4 regions of the Paenibacillus sp. Y301 genome follow, and region 3 is predicted to be linked to each of the others. Evidence: predicted binding sites of a transcription regulator. Region 3 holds the regulator's gene; each other region holds the start of a gene.
The links. Region 3 encodes Rex, which represses fermentation and respiration genes when NADH is low (regulators of the CRP and FNR family bind a similar motif). Its sites were predicted from a motif close to TTGTGAAATATTTCACAA; they were not measured.
Positions count from the first base shown of each region.

Region 1: AC1D69_RS18345 (TIGR04053 family radical SAM/SPASM domain-containing protein) is a predicted target of Rex. The motif match lies at 3,282-3,299, and genes of this name have one in related genera.
Region 2: nirB (nitrite reductase large subunit NirB) is a predicted target of Rex. The motif match lies at 2,572-2,589, and genes of this name have one in related genera.
Region 4: AC1D69_RS12575 (nitric-oxide reductase large subunit) is a predicted target of Rex. The motif match lies at 3,771-3,788, and genes of this name have one in related genera.

Region 1 is NZ_JCAIUL010000011.1:82,002-87,443, reverse strand. Features, by position in the region: gene hemG (protoporphyrinogen oxidase) at 421-1,860, opposite strand; gene AC1D69_RS18345 (TIGR04053 family radical SAM/SPASM domain-containing protein) at 2,082-3,224, opposite strand; gene AC1D69_RS18340 (TetR/AcrR family transcriptional regulator) at 3,586-4,155, opposite strand; gene AC1D69_RS18335 (SDR family NAD(P)-dependent oxidoreductase) at 4,320-5,282, shown strand.
Region 2 is NZ_JCAIUL010000001.1:325,253-330,694, reverse strand. Features, by position in the region: gene nirD (nitrite reductase small subunit NirD) at 1-9, opposite strand, end outside; gene nirB (nitrite reductase large subunit NirB) at 47-2,488, opposite strand; gene ric (iron-sulfur cluster repair di-iron protein) at 2,873-3,589, opposite strand; gene AC1D69_RS01570 (hypothetical protein) at 3,693-4,379, opposite strand; gene AC1D69_RS01565 (winged helix-turn-helix transcriptional regulator) at 4,548-4,865, opposite strand; gene AC1D69_RS01560 (sugar phosphate isomerase/epimerase family protein) at 5,171-5,442, opposite strand, start outside.
Region 3 is NZ_JCAIUL010000001.1:522,880-528,321, forward strand. Features, by position in the region: gene dinG (ATP-dependent DNA helicase DinG) at 1-2,579, shown strand, start outside; gene AC1D69_RS02615 (redox-sensing transcriptional repressor Rex) at 2,619-3,293, shown strand; gene AC1D69_RS02620 (amidohydrolase) at 3,256-4,569, shown strand; gene AC1D69_RS02625 (cell wall elongation regulator TseB-like domain-containing protein) at 4,605-5,120, shown strand; gene AC1D69_RS02630 (hypothetical protein) at 5,353-5,442, shown strand, end outside.
Region 4 is NZ_JCAIUL010000006.1:144,382-149,823, reverse strand. Features, by position in the region: partial or broken gene AC1D69_RS12585 (bacitracin ABC transporter permease) at 86-757, opposite strand; gene AC1D69_RS12580 (IS3 family transposase) at 783-1,148, shown strand; gene AC1D69_RS12575 (nitric-oxide reductase large subunit) at 1,253-3,646, opposite strand; gene AC1D69_RS12570 (FtsX-like permease family protein) at 3,849-5,442, opposite strand, start outside.

The sequences.
Region 1 (5,442 bases), on a different contig from region 3:
CTATTATAACACTCATGTCAGAATAACTATTATTTTGAACCACTAAAATTGGCGTTGATTATTATCACGAAGCAATTAAATATACAAGTAATTTCGAAATAATCGATTCAATGCCCCTCCTCTACTAAGTAACTGACACAATCAAAAGGCCGGAATTCCTCTAGATTGAGGAATCCGGCCCTTTTTTTGTTGTGTCCAAGGAATAGCAACAAATATTCAATTGGATTATAGTAGTTGACTCAATTAACTTGTTCATTCAAATATCAACACTCTGAATCTCCTACTAATTTGAATCAACAAAAAGTTTAACGAGTCTTGTGATGTTTAAATATAGTTGAGAATTACATTTCACCTGAATTCGTGTTCATGATCCTTCAAAGGAGGAATACAAGGTTTGGTGTGTTTCAGTTCCTTTTACCCTTAATGGTGAAAGCTTGTCGCCAATTGCCGAGCAACTTTTTCCCCCTGGCCGATACAATCGGGAATGCCAACGCCGTCATACCCCGATCCACAAACCAAAAGTTGCGGATACTGCTTTTCTAGCGCCACCCGCAGATTGTGGACCCGTTCCAAATGCCCAACCGTATATTGCGGCATGGCACTATTCCATCGAGTCGTAAGTGCAAATTCAGGTTGGGCTTCAATGCCCATGATGGCTTTCAACTCCTGTTGAACGCCGTCCGCCAATTGGCTATCGCTCCAATCCACCGGAGCTTCAGCACCTAAACGTCCAATATATCCCCTTAGAAGCACCTTGTCCTGCGGTGCGGTATGGGGCCATTTGGAGGATACCCAGGTGGATGCGGTAATGAAACGACCTTCGCTTCGCGGAACAACGAAACCAGAGCCTTTCAAATCTATATCAAGCGCATCTTTCTGATATCCGAATACGACATTGGCTACCGTCACATAGGGGGTCTTCTCCAGCCCGTCGGCCTCGGGCAATCCCCCAAGTAGTTTGTAACTTTCATAAGCAGGCAACGCAAGAATAACGCCGTTTGCCACTAAGGATTGGCCGTCCTCTAGCGTGATGCGGTATTCATCCGCTTCTCGCAAAATTTTTCGTACCCCACACCCTTTCTGAATTTGCACACTGGATACTACCAGCTCCTGCTCCAAACGTTCTACTAAGGAAGAAAGCCCGTTGCGAAAAGAAAGGAAGAAACTTTTTTGTACGATGGGCGGAAGTTCAAAGGGGAGTGGAGCAGCATGCGTTTTCCGGGGTGCCTTTTTCTGGGCGAGCATCCCGAGTATCAGGCTGCGGTACTTTTGCTCCATTTCGGAAAACTGCGGAAACGTTGACAGCAAGCTTAAAGACTCGGTATCTCCTGCGTATATTCCGGCCAAAAGAGGCTCCACCAACCGGTCCAGCACCTCGCTGCCCAATCTTCTGCTAATAAAAGAACCCAACGCTTCGTCTCCGGCTTCCCGCTTGCGGGGAAGGAACAGATCCCCTGCCGCCCTGATCTTCCCTTTCATGGAAATCAGTCCGGTTTTGATAAACGGCCCGACTTCAGTCGGAATGCCGTAAGAGAGTCCCTTTGGCATTTTCGCCAGTTTCCCGTCATGCAGAATGTAATTACTTTTTGCCGCCGGGTCGGTTCCCACTAATTCGCTTTCCATCCCCAGTTCATGGATAAGCCGAATAATCGGAAGTTTCCTACCTAAGAATGAATCCGGTCCCTGTTCAATGACATAGCCATCTTTACGTGATGTGCGAATTTTTCCGCCCAAGGCATTGCTTTTTTCCACCAAAATAATGTTGGCATGAATATCCATTGATTGACACCATTTATTCACATAATACGCAGCGCTCAAACCACTAATACCGCCGCCGGCTATCACAATTCGTTTTTCCAAAACGAACAACCCCCGTTTTCTTGTACGTTAAATATCATTAAACATGGAAGAAGATGCGAACCTCGTCATGATTCATACAATTGAGGATGCTCTCCCAGACCCTATGCCGCCGAATGAGAAAGCTCGAAATATCGAATAACAGGAACAAGCTGCGTAATGAACATGGCCCAGAATCACTCCGGAATGTCATTCGACAGCTTGTTTTTCGGTTATTCATGCTTCTATTGGGACTCGGCACCTGTCAAATCACTAGCCATCGCCTGCGGGATGTATTCGCAATACGAATCACTTTCCAGATAGTCCCCCGTAAGGGCATAAGCTCGCGACCGTGAACCTCCGCAAAGTTCTTTGAAATCGCACACGCCACATTTGCCCTTAAGCAGAGATTTGTTGCGCAATTCCCGCATAACCAGCGAATTACGGTAAATATCCACCAAGGATTGCTCCCGTACATTACCGCAGACAATAGGCAAAAAGCCGCTAGGATAAACTTCGCCAATGTGACTGATAAACACAAAGCCGTCTCCATCATTAACCCCTTTGGGCGCCCGTCCCAGCAGATCCTCCCGTTTCAGGGGTTTTTCTCCCGCTCCCGCTATAGGCATTCCCGCGTTTCTACTTGCTCCCATCATAGCTTTCTTCTGCTGGAGAAAGACTCTTCGGTAGTGTGGAGCTTCCGTTGCTTTTACGCCGTACGGCATCTGGCCTTGCAACTCCGCCATCCATTTCATCACCTGCTCATGCTCTGCAGGCGAAATCATATCTTTCTCCATCCCTCGGCCTGTAGGCACCAGAAAGAAAACGCTCCACAGCACCGCGTTCATTTCCCTCGCCTTTTCCGCGATATTTGCCAAATCGTCGATATTGTACTTGGAAACAGTCGTATTGATTTGCATTGGCAGCTGCAAATCCTTTAGATATTCGATCCCTCTCATCGTCATTTCGTAGGAACCTTTTGTTCCCCGGAAATGATCGTGAATTTCCGCCGTTGAGCCGTCTAAACTAAAAGCCCACCGGGACAAGCCCGCTTCTTTCGCCTTGCGGATCGCAACTTCCGTTACCCGTGGCGTGGCGCTAGGTGTCATGGATACTGTAAGCTTTTTCTCTTCCGTTGCATATTGGATCAATTCAAACAGATCCGGTCTCATGAGCGGATCCCCACCAGTAAAAACCAACAGCGGACTATCCAAATTTGCTATATCGTCGATCAGGCGTTTGCCTTCCGTCAAAGAAAGCTGGTGCGGGTCTGCTCTATATTGAGCTTCTGCTCGGCAGTGTAAACATTTCAGGGCACACGCCCGCGTTACTTCCCAGATCACAATGAACGGTGACTGATTATAATCTCGATCTTGCCGAACGAGCATTCTCCCCATCCCTTTCTTTTTTCATGTACCAAAAATACCATAGCCCTCTCAACCCAATTGTGTTTCTCGTCACAATGTCACATTCCGTTTGCAAACCAAATAACGTCAAAAAAAGAAGTTCCCCAACATACGTATACGAAATACAGATATGATTTGATCTTTATTAATATAGACACAGCGGTTATGTTGCTAATATTGTTGTGACTAGATAGATAAATTCTGTAATCTATTGTGAAATTTTCATATGTTGAAAAACTAATCTACACTTTCACCTCCATCTTCCACCCATCTAATCCGATAACTAAGCAGCTGACACAATCAAAAGGCCGCAAGCATATGTGAAATATGCTTGCGGCCTTTATCATTCATTCATAAATATCAGATCTAGAAAAGAATCGATCAGCTGGGTGGAACTATCCAATCCTTTCTCAGATTCAGAGTGCTCTGATATATTCAGTTCCACCAGACCATGAATAAACGCGTACATGATTGCAGTGGACTGATTTGAGGATTTTCGGATATTCCCTGCCTTTTCCAGACACTTCTCTACTACCGTAAATATAACAAAAGCGGATTGAGCAATTTCCGGATACATTTCTTTATCCCATTGCTTACGGAACATCAATTGATAATGCTCTGGATTGTTAATGCCAAAATCATAATAAGTAAGCAAAATTGCATTCAAAAACGATCGTGGTTCGTTCGTGTTGTCGCTTAATTGGCGAATACTACTATTCAGTAATTCGAAATTTTCGGCTACAATGGCCGCCAGCAAGTCATCCTTATTTTTGAAATGTCTGTACAATGCACTTCGGGACAAGTTTATTTTTTGGCCGAGATCACGCATATTGATGGCATCGATTCCTTGCTGGTCAATGATTTCCCTTGTGACCTGAATCAGCTTTTGTTTGGTATCGTTATTATTTTTCATATATCCCTCTTGTGAAATAGATTCATTTTCCTTACATAAAAATTCTACCCCACTATGTTGACAAAGTCAACGTAATGAGGTTATACTCAATTCATGTTGACAGTGTCAACAAACTAAACATCCTTTTACTAACCATAACCAAGATCCTAAGGAGAGTGTATGAATTGAGTTCAGAACAACATCAAACGGTTATTATAACAGGCGGAAATACGGGATTAGGCTATGAATGTGCTAAACAGATTGCTAAATCTGACAACAACTATTATGTTGTTCTACCTTGCCGCAATGCGGCTAAAGCCAAACAAGCTGTAAATTCCCTTATACAAGAAACCCAAAACAACAACATAACCTCCATGGAATTGGATCTTTCATCTTTGGAATCCGTTAGAAATTTCATTGGAAATTTGTCCAAAATGGATCTCCCGCCCTTATATGCACTTGTATACAATGCAGGTGTACAATTTATTGATGATACACATTACACGAAGGACGGGTTTGAAAGCACCTTTGGCGTAAATCACCTTGGACATTTTCTCCTGGCTAATTTATTACTTGAACAAATGATACCTGAAGGCCGAATCGTGATTGTCAGCAGCGGAACCCATGATCCATTGAAAAAAACAGGTATGCCAGAACCTATATTCTTAAATCCTCAAACATTGGCCTTTCCTAACCCAACTAATGCAAACGAAGTAATCACTCTTATTGGCCGACGACGCTACACAACTTCCAAGCTATGTAACTTATATTTCACCTACGAGCTATCCCGCAGAATAAAACACGACACGGATAAAAAAATCACCGTCAATGCTTTCGATCCGGGAATGATGCCAGGAACGGGCCTCGCTCAAAGTTATACTCCTATTATGAAGTTGGTTTGGAACTATGTTTTGCCTGTTTTAACTTTGTTTTATCCGAATGTGAATACCGTACGCAAGTCAGGAAATGCATTAGCCAATTTGGTAACCGATAGTCAACTTGACCAGACTACAGCAAAATATTGCGAAGGCAAGAAACAAATTAAATCTTCCAATCTTTCGTATAACAATGATAATTGTAGTTCTCTATGGAAGGCTAGTGTAGAAATGTCTAAATTAACACAGGCTGAGACCATTCTGAAAGTCTGATAATATAAGAGTTGATGAATCTGGAAAAGGTCGGTTGGTAAAAGGTGCGCTATGTAAGAAGATGGAGTGATGGGATTCGTTATGAGGAAATCCTATCGCCACTGGAGAACAGAAAATACAAAGAGCCCGCGTAGCTCTTGTAATTTCACCCTTCGATGCA
Region 2 (5,442 bases), 200 kb from region 3:
CATTTCCATTTGATCCATCTCCATTTCTTTCAAAAGCTCATGTGTGTTATTGTACAGAAATTATTGATTTTTGGTTTTCATACAAAGCTTTACGTGTTTTTTCATCATGAAGCATTTTTGCCCATGGTTCTTCTACTTGTTGTAGTGCAAGTTCAATTCGTTTAACGAGCTCTTTACGGTTATCAAGATTATCCAATACCGCTGACTGAATCTGTGCAAGTCCTACCCGTTCTACCCACTCTGATGTTCTCTCCAAGTAGTTGCCAGTTTCACGATAATATTGCATAATTGCTCCACAAATTTCAATTAATTCTTCATCACTCTTAACTTTACAGAAGCTATCCGCAATACGAGGTTTGATACCTCCATTACCACCGACAAAGATTTCCCATCCTCCATCATTTCCGACGATACCGATATCTTTCGTACACGATTCCGCACAGTTCCGCGGACAACCATTCACAGCGTATTTAAATTTAGCAGGTAAATCGAGTCTCTCGAATTTACGTTCTAACAGAGCACCCATAGCCATAGAATCCTGTGTTCCGAATCGGCAGAATTGAGAACCTACACATGTCTTCACCGTACGTAGTGACTTGGCATAAGCATAGCCTGAAGGCATATCAAGTTCTTCCCATACGCTAGGCAAGTCTTCTTTCTTAACCCCAATTAGATCCAAGCGTTGTCCACCTGTCACTTTTACTACCTTAACATCATATTTTAAGGAAACATCAGCAATCTTCTTGAGTTCCTCTGGTGTTGTTACGCCGCCGTACATCCGTGGAACAACGGTATACGTACCATCCTTTTGGATATTTGCATTCATACGCTCATTCACAAAGCGTGATTCTTTCTCATCTTCATGAGTCTCAGGGTTCAACATCCCTAGATAATAATTAATTGCGGGACGGCACTTAGAGCATCCTTCTTGATTACTCCAACCCAGTACATTCATTACTTCACGCGTTGTAGATAACCCTTTAGCGGTAATCTGTGCTACAACTTCATCTCTATCGAGAGTCGTACAACCACAAATTCCTTGTTTGGCTGCTGTCTTGAATCCATCTCCAAGAACATACTGCAATATTTGCTCAACGACTGGTTTACAGCCACCACATGATCGGGTTGCACCAGTACAAGCTTTAATCTCATCTACTGTTGTTAGACCCTGATCCGTTATAACATCAACAATTGTTTTTTTAGTTACACCATTACATCCACAAACAATTTCATCGTCAGCCATAGTCTCTACCGATGACTGTTTATTAGCGCCACCACCACAACATCCTGTTCCCATAATCGTGCTGTAAATTTCATCTGTCATTTCAGACTGTTGTTTAATCAATTTTTGTAGATTGGAAGACTCCGTTACATCCCCGAATAATACTGCTCCCACAATGACGTTATCACATAGAAGGACTTTCTTATATGTTCTTTTCCACTCGTCTTTAGCAGAGATCACCGTATGTTTGGGCTCTTCAACAAACTCTCCTGCTGAGAATACGTCGACACCAGAGATCTTTAGCTTAGTTGCCACGATAGAACCTTCATATGGATTCGTATCTACTCCGCAAATATGCTTAGCCAATACATTTCCTTGTTCAAATAATGGTGCTACAAGCCCATAACATATTCCTCTATGCTCTGTACACTCACCAACAGAATATACACCATCACATGAAGTAAGCATGTAATCATCTACAATAATACCTCGTCCTACTTCCATGTTACTAGCTTTGGCAAGAGCTATGTTCGGTTTAATACCTACAGCCATAACCACAAGTTCTGCATCCAAAATACTACCGTCGCTGAAACGCAACCCACTTACTCGATCTTCCCCAATAAGTTCAGAAGTTTGTTTTCCCATAGCGAATTTAATGCCTTGACGTTCCAATTCCGCTTGTAACATCGAAGAAGCGCTGTGATCTAGTTGACGCTCCATAATATCTTCCATAAGATGAACGACAGTTACATCCATTCCCAAATTCACAAGTCCTTTGGCTGCTTCTAACCCTAACAGCCCCCCACCAATAACCGCAGCTTTTTTATATTTCTTAGCAGCTTCAAGCATTTGGTTACAGTCACTAATATCTCGGAAGCCTACTACGCCCTCTTTGTCGCTGCCAGGAATAGGTAGAATGAACGGATTAGAACCTGTAGCAATGATAAGTTTGTCGTAACTTTCCGTCATACCCTTATCAGTTGTTATCTGTTTATTTGTTGTATCAATATGTGTCACTGTTGTCGTCGTATGCAATGTAATGTTATTGTCCTTGTACCAACTCCAATCGTTCAGAACGATATCGTCAACCGTTTTGCTACCCTCTAGAACGTAGGAGAGCATTATACGGTTATAGTTAGGATGTGGTTCACTACCAAATACCGTAATATCAAATGAATCACTTAATTTTAGAATTTGTTCAACTGTACTTATGCCAGCCATACCATTACCAATAACGATTAATTTTTCTCTTTTAGATGATACCATGTTCGATTGCCTCCCTCTCTGCCTTGCTTATAAAAATATTATAACATGGGAATGAACACTAATTGTGATTTCATTCACATGAATTGTGAATAATATCACAAATATGTTCACAATTTAAAATACATGTGAACATATCCCATGATAAATGACCTTGCTGTTTCGACATATCCGTTTGTCACAAGGTTAATATTTGCAAATATATTTTGAATACTCTTATAAGCTATGCTGAATTCCTACCTGTTATGTTTGGACTAGCAAATGGTAACATAGCAGAGTTCAGCACAGCTTAAAAACCAATTCCAACCAAATTCCATTCCCTTAGGAGGATTGCATTCCTACTATCTCAGGACTGAACCCGTCCCATGATAAGGAATTACCACAGTATCAGGCTTGAAAACGCGGAAACAATATATTGTTCTCTAAATGCACATGTTCATATGTCATTCGTTCAAGTTCAGCAAGTCTTTCGTACGTTAAACGATACGTAGTGCAAGCATGGATCGGAGGTGTGAAATCATTCGTGATTTCTCTGATCTCTTTTAGAATATCACCTGCTTTGTCATGCTCCTCCTCCAATGTCCCAATAGCATTGTTAAGCTCTTGGTTAGCAGATCCATCAAGTGATTGATCTAGGGCAACCATCTTAGGAAAGATTTGCTCTTCTTCATTAGATGTATGTTCAAGCAATTCATCCTTTAGCTGTGTGAACAGAACGTATAATTGTGCCAAATGAAGATCATGATCACCATGAACTCGATTAACTCTCGCCACATTCTTATATATAGCAGGAAGTTCCTCGCGTAAATAATCGTGATGTTTACTTACAATATAATGAATTAAAGCTTCTGAACTCATTTCAGTAAAATAGTTAGCTCCTTCATGATCTTCATTTAAGCCGGCATGGTTGTCTGCAAGATTGCGTAACTCCTCTAATACTTGATTAATATCCAAGCCTTTCTCCTCAACCGCTTCGATTAGTGGCCGTTTGCCACCACAACAGAAGTCAATTTTGTGATCTCGGAAATAATCGCTGGCTTTCGGAAATTGTATAACAATATCACTTACTATGTTATCACTACTGAAAAGGGGTTTAGTTGACATTATGAATTCCTCCTAGGGTTGCTTTCTTTCTTACCTTTTTAGGCTACACCTAGGAGAGAAGGAGGATTGTGATTGTACTCACAAGAATCATATTACTTTCAAATTAGTTGATAGAAGCTTCCATAAAGGTTCTGCATCCATTACTATTTTTAAGATATGGACCAATGCCTTGAAAGTTGGAACGGTTAATGTATACCCCTGTCATCCAAGTACCCTTCAAAGGAGTTCCTTCTGTTTGGATCAGTAAAGAGGGAGCTGGGATTAATTCTTGGTAGATCGGGAGCTTGGTCTTATGCTTCTTATAAGGTTTGCCAAGTTCAATAAGAGGATTAACACTCATATAGGTAGGTACAAAATACGAAGAGATCGTCTCTAGTTCTTCACTATTATAAAAGGCATCTTGCCCCAAAAAGGGATGCAGCAAAATGATTTTTTCAAATTGGGACCATATCATCATTTGTAGAATCATGCTTTGCAATTTGGCATTAGGTAGGCTTCTTTGTTCCTTATTCCCATCTATCGTTGTCTGCCACTCATAACCGATGCATTTCCAACCCTTTGGACCTTGAATCCATTTCTGAAATACACCCTCTTGATTGTGATTTGTTATCCTATGAGTAACAGTAGAATGAGTTGAAGGTGGGTCAGTACACACCAACTGAGGCAAATACCGACCAAGCAACTCTAGTGCCTTATCGTAGACATATTGCACTTTTATCGAGGCGTTTTCAAGTTCAGCAATGTCCTCTTTACCATATACGACTTCTTGGGTGGGTACATTTTTTCTCAATCTATCCCCTCCTTCAATACGTATTCAATCATTTTTTTCCAATTATACTACAAATCCCGCATATAGGTGATGAACATTAGACATTTAGAGCAAAAAACCCTCATTTCAATAAAGAAAAATGGGGGTTAACAATAGGGATAGGGTAGATATCCAAATTCTAAGTTAGACTCATTCTACCCAATTCTCAGCCCATGATTGGATTTGTTCCATAACAGGGCGAAGTCCTTTACCTTTTTCCGTTAATTCATACTCAATGCGTACTGGAGTCTCCGGGTAAACGTGGCGTACCACAATCCCCTCAGATTCTAAGTCTTTCATACGTTCTGACAACATCTTATCGCTCATGGTAGGGATTATACTAGATATATCTTTAAATCTCTTCGGGCCACTCATTAAGGTCTGAATAATTAATCCATTCCATCGTTTGCCCAAAAAAGAAAAAGCTGTTTCAAATCGTGGACACAAATGCATTTGATCAAATTCCATGAAACCCTCACCTCATTATATTGAAAGACCTAATAACTTCAAGTCAAATGAATAACTGTATCAAAGCTTTCGATTAGTTAGTATATTTCATTTTACCACATTTCTGGACATTTTAATACATTCGATTGAAATACTATACCATAATTCGTAACATCTAAACCTAACTTTTGTCACGTTGAATTCATTTTATCTACATATTGAAACGGGAATATCAAGCGAAGCTTATACTTTCTACTATTCAAAAAAGGACGGCTACCTCTCGGTAACCGTCCCATTATCTATTTCAGTTCGTACACTAACTCCTTCTATACCCACCACATGTCGCCAAGTGGCTCTTCAATTAGAACTTGTTGAAGATTCTGTACAGCTTTGGAGAAACCTTCTTCAACAGACATCAATCCATCTTCATGTTCAATACTTACGACATAATCATAGCCTACTAGACGAAGAGCACTAATGATATCTGCCCAAGTCTTAAGATCATGACCATAGCCTACACTACGGAACTGCCAAGCACGATCGAGCATTCTCTCATAGGATTGCATATCAGTAAGACCGTATCTATTTACATTAATCG
Region 3 (5,442 bases):
ATTTTTTGCAAAATGCACTTGATCGATGTGGTTATTTACCATACAACGGTCGTATACTGGACACGATAGATTTCCTGAAAATCTGTTTCCCATCGTTAACCACTTACCAATTAGGTCTGGTATCTACACAATTTGGTATTCAGCACGATCGACCCCATCAGGCCGACAGTGATGCATTAGCAACAGCGCATGTATTATTGAAATGTCTGGATGAATTGATTAGTTTACCATTGATTACACTTCAAAGGTTGAGTGAGTTATTTGGTGATGAGGATAGTGATTTAGCTTGGTATTTCGATGGTCTATGTCGTGAGAAGGAAAGTGAACCCGCACAGGACCTTGAGAGTCATACCTTTTACCGACAATTGGCTCTAGCCGTAGAAGATTGGATCGATATCTCAACACCGCGTAATGATGCAGATGATAATCCTCTGAAATCCATGGATTTCCCGCGATTCCTTGAGAATATTGAAGAACGGCTTCGAGAAATTATGCCACAATATGAGCCGCGTGAATCACAGAGCATGATGTTTGGTGAAGTGATGAATGCACTTGCGAATGATAAGCATCTTCTAATTGAAGCAGGGACGGGCACTGGGAAATCGTTAGGATACTTAATTCCTGCCATTTATCAGAGTGTGAAAAATGAGCAGAAAGTCATGGTAAGTACACACACCATTAACCTTCAGGAACAATTAAGGGAACGAGATATTCCATTACTGACTCAGGTCGTTCCCTTTCCATTTAAAGCGGCTATTTTCAAAGGGAGACAGCATTATTTGTGTTTGAGAAAATTTGAACATAAAATAAACAAGAGAGACTTCGCTAATCCTAAAGAAGATGTAATCTTAGCCGCACAGATGATTGTATGGTTAGCACAGACGGAGAACGGTGATGATGAAGAACTGAATCTTGGAGGGCGTGGCGGAGATTTCTGGGAAACCGTCTCTAGTGACTCTGATTCATGTCTTGGCCGTGCCTGCCCTTGGTTCCGTAAATGTTATTATCATCGTGCTAAGCATGAAGCGGGAATTGCTGATGTGGTTATTACGAACCACTCTAAGTTATTTACGGATGTTAAAGCTGGACATCAATTATTACCTGCTTATGAGCACTTAGTTATTGATGAAGCACATCATTTAGAAGACGTGGCAGGTAAGCATTTAGGTCTTCATATGAAATATTTCACCGTCGTCCATACACTTACAAGACTGTATAAAGATAATCGTAATGGACAATTTCCAGCGTTAATTCAACAACTTCGTTCTTCACATGATGAAAAGGCTTCGGATTGGATAACTTCAATCGATATATTGAGTGGCGAATTAATTGAAGTGAAGGAGCACTGGGACCGACTGAATGATATGTTGTTTGCTCTTCTTCCCGAGCGAAGTGATGCAGCACCTGGTGAGACTGGACAATTCGTGCTTCGATTGCAACCTACAAAGAAACCAAAGGATTGGGAACTCTTGTCTGCAATTGAGAATCAAATATACGTAACGCTTGGAGAGGTCATTCGTAAATCGGAGAGAATGTTGAACGACATTAAAGAACTAGACGATTTCAACTCAGATAGTCTGATAACGGACATAAGCGGTCTGATTAAGGATTTATCGAGTGAACGCGAAGATCTTCACATGTTCATGGCGCTTAACGATTTAGGCAATGTTTACTGGATGGAGGCTAATGGACATTTTCGTAGCAAATCTCTACAATTGTATGCCGTGCCTGTCGATGTAAGCAAGCAGTTGAAGGAAGTGTTCTTCGATAAAAAGAAGAGTATTATTCTAACTTCAGCAACGTTATCTATCGAGAAATCCTTTCAGTATATGATTGAAAATCTAGGCTTACAAGAAGCATCAGATCAAGGTCGACTTGTAACAGTTCAGCTACCTTCGCCTTTTCGATATCGTGATCAGGCATTGCTCGTGATTCCACGTGACTTTCCAAGTGTTAAGGGAAGTGTAGGAGATGCTCTTTTTGTAGAGACGCTGGTGAAGTCGTTAGCTGACACAGCTATAGCTACGCATGGACGTATGTTAGTGTTATTCACATCCTATCGCATGCTTCGTCAAGTTTATGAACCATTACGTAATGAACTGTCCTCAAGTGATATAACGATACTCGGCCAAGGTGTTGATACTGGAAGTCGAAGCAAGTTGATTCGTCGTTTTCAAGACAGTAGTGCATCGGTACTGTTAGGAACAAGTAGCTTCTGGGAAGGTGTCGATATTCCCGGTGAAGCACTGACTTGTTTGGCCATTGTTCGACTACCATTTCAGCCACCGAACCATCCTTTGGTTGAAGCAAAGAGTGAACTTCTTAAGCAACAAAAGAAAAATCCATTCATGAAACTGTCGGTTCCGCAAGCGGTCATTCGGTTCAAACAAGGATTTGGTCGGTTAGTGCGTACTGCGAATGATAGGGGGATTGTAATCGTATATGATACGCGAGTAATCGAATCATATTACGGCAAACATTTCCTGTATTCATTACCTGGTCCTAAGATGGAGCATATGCCGACCAATCAAATGGTTCCACGGATTTCAGAGTGGTTAAGTGAAAGGGATCCTTCTTGAAGAAGGATCCTAAAGAGTTAATAATTAGGGGGAGCAAGAATGAAATCTGAAAAAATTTCAGAAGCTGTTGTACGCAGATTACCTGTATATCTGCGTTATCTTTCAGATCTTCAGAGACGTGAAGTAGCCACTGTCTCTTCACAGGAGTTAGGTCAAAAACTCGATTTGAATCCTGCACAAATTCGTAAAGATCTCGCTTATTTTGGAGACTTCGGACGTAAAGGTATAGGATATGACGTGGCCTATTTGATTGAGAAGATTGGTCATATCCTGAATCTCGATCAACAAATCAATGTGGTTCTAATAGGTGCAGGTAATCTTGGTCATGCTTTATCCAATTACAATGCTTATCTAAAGGAAAATTTAAAGATTATCGCTGTTTTTGATTCGTATGCTCCCAAGGTAGGTTCCGTTATTAATACGTTAAAGGTCCAACCTATGGAGGATCTAGTGGATACCATTAAGCAACAAAATATAAGAATAGGTATTATTACGGTTCCAGAAACAGAAGCACAGCATGTTGCAGATAAGTTAATAGAAGCTGGGATTAAGGCGATTTTGAATTTTGCACCTGTTGTGTTGAAAGCTCCAGCGGATGTTCGTATTCATGCAGCTGATTTCACAACGGATATGCTTAGTCTTGCTTATTATTTGGATAATGGAAAGGAAGAATCACATGACAGTGAACAATCAAACACAGAAATGGATCATTAAGAATGGTACGTTTGCTGTTCTGAATAATGAACAATCCGTTGTAAAGGGCTATATGCTTATTGAAGATGACCTTATAACGTATATTGGCGAGGACAAACCAGCTGATTCTGATCATATCCCCGTCGTTGATGGTACGCATCTTCTATTTTTACCTGGACTTGTGAATACACACGGGCATGCGGCGATGTCATTACTAAGAGGTTATGGTGATGATTTAGCTCTCCAAGTGTGGTTGCAGGAAAAAATGTGGCCAATGGAGGAGAAGTTTACCTCAAAAGATGTTTATTGGGGATCATCGCTCTCTGTATTGGAAATGTTAAAAGGTGGAACAACTACTTTTCTAGACATGTATGATCATATGGATCAAGTCGCTAAAGTAGTGCAAGAATCGGGTATTCGTGCGGTACTAACAAGAGGTGTTATTGGGTTCTGTTCAGAAGAAATGCAACAACATAAACTTCAAGAAGCGATTGCCTTTGCAAAAGATTGGAACGGTCAAGCAGAAGGACGTATTACTACGATGATGTCCCCGCACGCGCCTTACACATGTCCTCCATCCTTTTTTGAGAAGTTTGTACAGGCAGCGCATGATCTAGATCTTCCGATGCATACACACATGTCTGAGACGCTGAGTGAAGTGGCACAGAATGTGACTGATTATGGTCTTAGACCTGTTCAACATTTAGAGAAACTCGGCATGTTCACACGTCCATCTCTTGTCGCTCATGGTGTACATTTGACAGATGAAGAAATTGACATATTAGCTGCCCATCAAGTGGGCGTGTCACATAACCCAGGAAGCAACTTGAAGTTAGCAAGTGGTATTGCACGGGTCACAGATCTATTGAAGGCAGGCGTAACTGTATCCTTAGGAACAGATGGTCCAGCGAGCAATAACAATTTAGATATGTTTGAAGAAATGCGTCTAGCAGCGCTTATTCACAAAGGTATTTCAGGAGATCCAACAGCAATTCCTGCTGCTGAAGCACTTCGAATGGGTACTAGTTATGGAGCCAAATCTCTATTTCTAGAAAACATAGGTAGATTGGCACCAGGTATGAAAGCAGACTTTATCGCATTAAATACCGATCAGGCTCATTTCCTACCACATACAGACTTCATCTCACATTCCATTTACTCTGCAAGTAGTAAAGATGTAGAGCATGTGTGGGTTAACGGCAAACAAGTTGTAAAGAATGGGGCTTGTCTTACTATGGATGAAGAGCGGATTCATCGTGAAGCTCAGTCATCTTTTGAAGGCTTATTAAACCGCTAAGATGATAGGCTATTCCTGATGAAAGGAAGTTCAGGTTGAAGAAGAACAAGAAGAGATGGATTTTACTAGGAATTGCAATCTGTGTGGTTGTATTGTTTGGACTCTATCGTTATTACATATATGTTATGAAGGACCAATGGAGCCAGGAAGACATCGCTATTACAGCAGCAAAGAAACAAACCGAATTAGTGAAAGTCACAAAAACGGACAAATCGGTGTGGGATAATGTAGTCTGGGTCATCGAAGGTAAAAATAAGGATGATCAAGCTCTTATCGTGTGGGTTCCATTCACAGATGAGTACAACGTAGACGAAACATCTGGGTCTGTGCATAGCGAATTTATAAAGGATGGATTATCTGAAAGACAGATTACTGCTATTATTCAGAGTGATCTTCCAAACATTGATGAGATTCGTTTACAGCTCGGGTTGTTTCATGGGACCCCTGTGTGGCAACTCTTTTACAAAGAGAAAGATCATTACTACTATCGATTCTATAGATTCAGTGATGGAACACAATTAGGAGAACAATATACATTACCCAATCGATAAAAATGACGATTCACCAAATAAAAGCTGACGAAATTATTCTATAAAGAATGATTCTTTCGTCAGTTTTTTTTGAATATTCACATAGAATTTTAAATATATCCATAATTTTTCGACGAAATAGTATATTCAATGTGATATACTAATTTGTGTACTAGTGGTATACGTAATTGTATATCAATTCAATTAAATCATAAGTAATTAGACATCAATGGATATTGAAGGAGGCTGTTATATGAAGTTAAGAGTAATGCCAATTGCATTGACAGTTGTTATCGCAAGTTCGCTTTTGTTTGGCGGATGGTTTGTTCATAAACAAGTTACT
Region 4 (5,442 bases), on a different contig from region 3:
TTATGCAGTAGCCAGCCAGAGTCATAAATAAGTAAGCACAAGCTCCAGTACCTCTGAGTACTGGAGCTTGTGCTCACTTAATCTATCATAGCGCCTCTTTAATGACCTTCTTGTAATAAAATACGGAGAGGATTCCGAAAATTGAATACAATGCTGTATAAAGTAACATGACCATAATCATCGGTGTCCACAGCTCTGTTCCAAATAAGAACCAGCCTGATTGGACTGCAAAATAGCTATGGAGTAAACCTACGATTAAGGGGATTCCGAAATTAAAGAGTTGTTTTCTTTGAATTCCTGTTAACAAATCTCCTTGTGTGAATCCGAGCTTTCTTAGAATGGTATAACTGGCCTTTTCATCTTCACTCTCATCCATTTGTTTGAAATAAAGAATACATCCGGATGTAATCAGAAAAGTTAGACCTAGGAATCCCACGATAAACACGATGAGTCCCATAGTTTGTTTCTGGTTGTTACTCATTCCTAGTTGTGAATCGTATGCAAGTGTATCGCCAAATCCGAGTTCCTTAAAGATGTCATTAGCTTCTTTAAGATGATCGTGATCATTGATAGCAATGCCGATATATACGGAAGACTTTTTCTGGATAGCTGGGTCTATGCCTTTTTTCAAGCGATCAAATACCGTTTCGTCTACGATAGCAACAGGCAGACCACCACTTGTGAAGAATCCTGAAACGGGCGAGTTCATATCTATTCCTTTATATTGTTGCGGAATAACGTCATGGAGACCCTTCAATCACCACCTCTCTTCATCATTGGCAATGCCAATTGTAGAACGAACACTGGAGAAACTACTCGAGCGACTGGACGGTAATATTCATCCAGAGGCGCTTTTGCACTCGGATCAAGGAATGCACTATACTCATCCTAAATTCCGACTTCTCGTACACAAAGCTGGGTTTATCCAGTCCATGTCACGGAAAGGAAACTGCTGGGATAATGCCTCCATGGAGAGTTTTTTTGGCCATATGAAGGATGATTTGGAGTACAAGTCATGTATGAACCTCATTGAGTTGCGAACAAGGGTTGGTGATTATATCGCCTACTATAACTCCGAACGATATCAATGGGCATTAAAAAAAATGACTCCCGATGAATTTAGGAGTCACCTATTAACTGCCTCTTAAAGGTCATCTTTTTCAAACTTTCCACAAATACGGTCACAGTTCACTATATAGGACTAAGGCTTCTTTAATATTATTGAATAACCTAATATATCAAGCTTAATTGACTATTCATGTGAAGGAAGATTCACTTCATTCTCATCATCTAATGTTAAATCCTCAACAGGTAAGGGCTCATTCTCGCCATGTGTTGGCTTCCGTAGATTGAAGAATACTTTAACGATGAAGAATACGAATGCGACAACACCAATTAAGAAGATGGTATCTGGAATGGATCGGAATAATAAGAAATTGTGAACTGTCTCATTATTGAAATATGTTAGTGGATCACGTGATGACCAATAACCATCATCATATGCCATTTTGAATTGGATGAATCCTATAGGTAACAAAGTAATGAATACCATTCCGGCTAATCCTATATTTAACATCCAACATATAAATTTCAGGAGCTTATCACTCCAAGCTTTTGGATTAACGACATTTCTTAAGGCGTATAGAAGTAAAGCAATCGCGAACATTCCATATACACCCATCATGGCAGCATGCGCGTGTGCAGGTGTTAACTGCTGACCATGTTCGAAATAGTTGACCGCAGGCAGGTTGATTAAGAATCCTAATACACCGGCACCCACTAGATTCCAAAGTGCAGTAGAAATAAGGAACCAGAAGGTTGATTTGTATGGGAAGTCAACACCACCATCGCGTAACATTTTATATTGTTGATACGCATCAAGAATCAATAAAGTTAACGGTATAATTTCTAGGGCTGAGAAGACAGCACCGAGAGCAATCCATACTTCTGCAGAACCATTATAGTAATAATGATGTCCAATTCCGAGTACACCCGCACCTAATATAAGGATAATTTGGAAGTACAGCGCTTTAATCGTTGAAGACTTCGTTACAAGTTTCATTTGTACTAATAAGAAACCAATCAAGACAACCGCGAATACTTCGAAAATACCTTCAACCCATAGATGGACAATCCACCAACGCCAGTAATCCGCCATTGTGTAGCTAGAACCGGGATTAATAAAGAAAGCGGCGAAGTAGAATAACGGAACACCAATTGCAGCATAGAATACAAGGTGAATAAGTCCACCCCGATCGGGTTCACGTTTCAACGAACTCTTAATTCCTCTGAAGATAATGAATAACCAAAGTAGCATACCAGCGGCAAGTAAATACTGCCAGAAGCGTCCTAATTCTAGGTATTCCCATCCTTGGTGACCAAGTAGGAACCAGAGGTTTCCTAAATAACCGTTGATACCCAACCATTCACCGATCAGACTTCCGAACACAACGACTACTAATGCCCAGAATAGAATGTCAACTAGACGTCCTTGGTGTTTAGGCTCACGTCCACCAGCGATTGGAGTGATATAGATACCGACACCTAACCAAGCGGTCGCAATCCAGAAGATGGCCAATTGAAGATGGGCACCCTTAGCGAAGCTAAATGGTAATAAATCAACAATCCATTCCATTCCGAAGAAGCTAGTTGGTTCGGTATAATAATGAGCTAAAAATGCTCCGAACATTACTTGAATAAAGAATAGTAGCGCTACGACTACGAAAAACTTCACTGATTTTACCTGCGATGTCGTGACAGGTATAGCATTCAAATTAATCCTCGGGAAATTATCAGCTGTATAAGACTCTTTCATCTCCAAATGATACTTACGAAATAAAAAGAATACTATTGCCATAACCAAAGATAACAATGTAATACTAACACCACTCCAAAGAACAGAGGAGTAAGTCATCACGTTACCAGCATCTTCATAGTAAGGCCAGTTATTCGTGTATGAGAATGTTTCACCCGGACGTTCGGTACTTGATAACCAAGCTGTCCAGAAGAAGAAATCAGATATTTGAGTAATTTGATCGCCTTCAGCTACCCATTTACGATCAGTTTCAGGCATATGATCTTCTTGAATAAGGTTGGCGGGTAGTGCCCAGCCATCACCCTCCGTAAATACGATTCGATAAAAGGCTCTAACTTGTTCGACACCATACACTTGAGCATCGGTTAAGACGAGGGTGTCTTTATCATCATTATAGCGATTCTCTCGCAACTCAGTGGTTACCTTATCACGAATGACTGCTTGTTTGTCTACAGTTAGTTCAGCAAATGAGTTCATTCCTTCTTGCATAGCATAGAATTCTTGCATTCCCTCAGTGTAGACTTTCAAGGCTTCAGCAGTATAGTCTGGGCCCATATACGAGCCGTTCCCTAGTACTGTTCCGTAATCCATTAAGGCATATTTTTGGAAAACGGCTTGCCCCCCTTGAATGGTATCCTTTGTCATAATAACTTTACCAGCAGTATCGGTTACAACAGGTCGCGGTGCTTCTGTTTTAAATATCCAATACCCTCCAACTAATAGAACGGTGAAGACGACTATTATGGTAGCAATACAAATCGATTTAATAAGACTGTAGGCTGTCTTTACTGGCTTATCCACTTGGTTACTACCAGACTTCTTAAATTTCACTTCAAACACTCCCTTCAAATTTTTATATCTCAAACCGGATTATCTCTTTATTTCATCTCCATTATATGGTAATGATTATCAATGAAAATTGATTTAGATCAATTTTTCTGTAATTTAGAGATAAATAAGAAATTTTTCACAAAGTACTCTTAAAAAATACAGCTCCAGAGCATGGGTAGCCTGGAGCTGTCGAATTATCTAATTAAAGAGATTCTTTAATTACTTTCTTATAATGGAACACGGATAGAATGCCGAATACGGAATATAGAGCGGTGTATAATACCATCACAATGACCATTGGTGCCCACAGCTCTGTTCCAAATAAGAACCAACCGGATTGGACTGCAAAATAACTATGGAGTAGACCAACGACTAAAGGGATACCAAAATTAAAGAGTTGCTTCCTTTGAATTCCTTTTAACAAATCTCCTTGTGTGAATCCAAGTTTTCTTAGAATGGTATAACTGGCCTTTTCATCTTCACTCTCATCCATTTGTTTAAAATAAAGAATACATCCGGATGTGATCAGAAAGGTTAGACCTAGGAATCCCACGATAAACATGATGAGTCCCATACTCCGTTTCTGGTTGTTACTCATTTCTAGTTGTGAATCGTATGCAAGTGTATCGCCGAATCCAAGTTCCTTAAAGACGTCATTAGCCTCTTTAAGTTGACCTTGCTCATTGATATCAATGCCGATATAGACAGAAGACTTTTTCTGAATATCTGGGTCTATGTCTTTTTTCAAGCGATTAAATATCGTTTCGTCTACGATAGCAACAGGCAGACCACCACTAGTGAAAAATCCTGAAACGGGTGAGTTCATATCTATTCCTTTATACTGTTGCGGAATAACGTCATGGAGACCCTTCAAATCAATAGGTCCGGTCTTTTTCATCGACATAAATTTCTGTAGTATTCCACTAGATCCGGTAAAAAGGGTCTCGTCTGCGGATAAATGGATATCTTTGATGGCTTGCTCACTAATCACAGGCATAGTCATAAGACTCGTGTCAAAGTCCAATCCTTCTGTATTGGCATCCATGATGTTCTCTACATTCACATTTACCTGAATGACATCCATGGTTCTATCCATATACGATATGTTGTTCGCGGTTAATGCCGCTTTAAATTGCTCTGCATCCTGGATATCCGTAATTGAAAAGTCTTGCGGGACATAGTTCTCGGCAGTCTTTTCCGCGGAGTAGTATGAGATATAACTTAAGGATAATAAACCAATCGCAAGTCCAGATACCGCCGTAATAATGGTTAACAATACGGCATTCGATTTCATTCGAAACATAATGGATGACAGCGACAATACTTCATTAATATTGAGGTAGCCATTTTTCTTTTTTCGAATGATATTAAATATGAAACGGACAGATCCTTTATAAAATAAATATGTCCCGATGATGACAGATGCTAGAATAACGACCATCGCAGTGAAAAGTTCATTTACTGTGGCGAAGTCTCCAGTGAATAATTTGGATGAAATATAGTAGCCAAGAGCGATGAATATCACTCCAATGATCCCAATGATCATTTCAAGGAAGGACACTTTCTTCACTTTGCCTTCGGTCATGGACGTCACTCTAAACAAGGATAGAATACTCTGTCTTTTGATAAACAAATAATTCATCATCATGATCAAGAGATAGATCACGAAGAATACAATCAGTGTCTGGATGAGCGCCTTATAAGAAAAATGTAGCGTTGCTATCGCATCAACACCGATCGTTTTAAATAGAACCATAATAATCAGTTTGGAAACGGCAAATCCGACAAAGATCCCT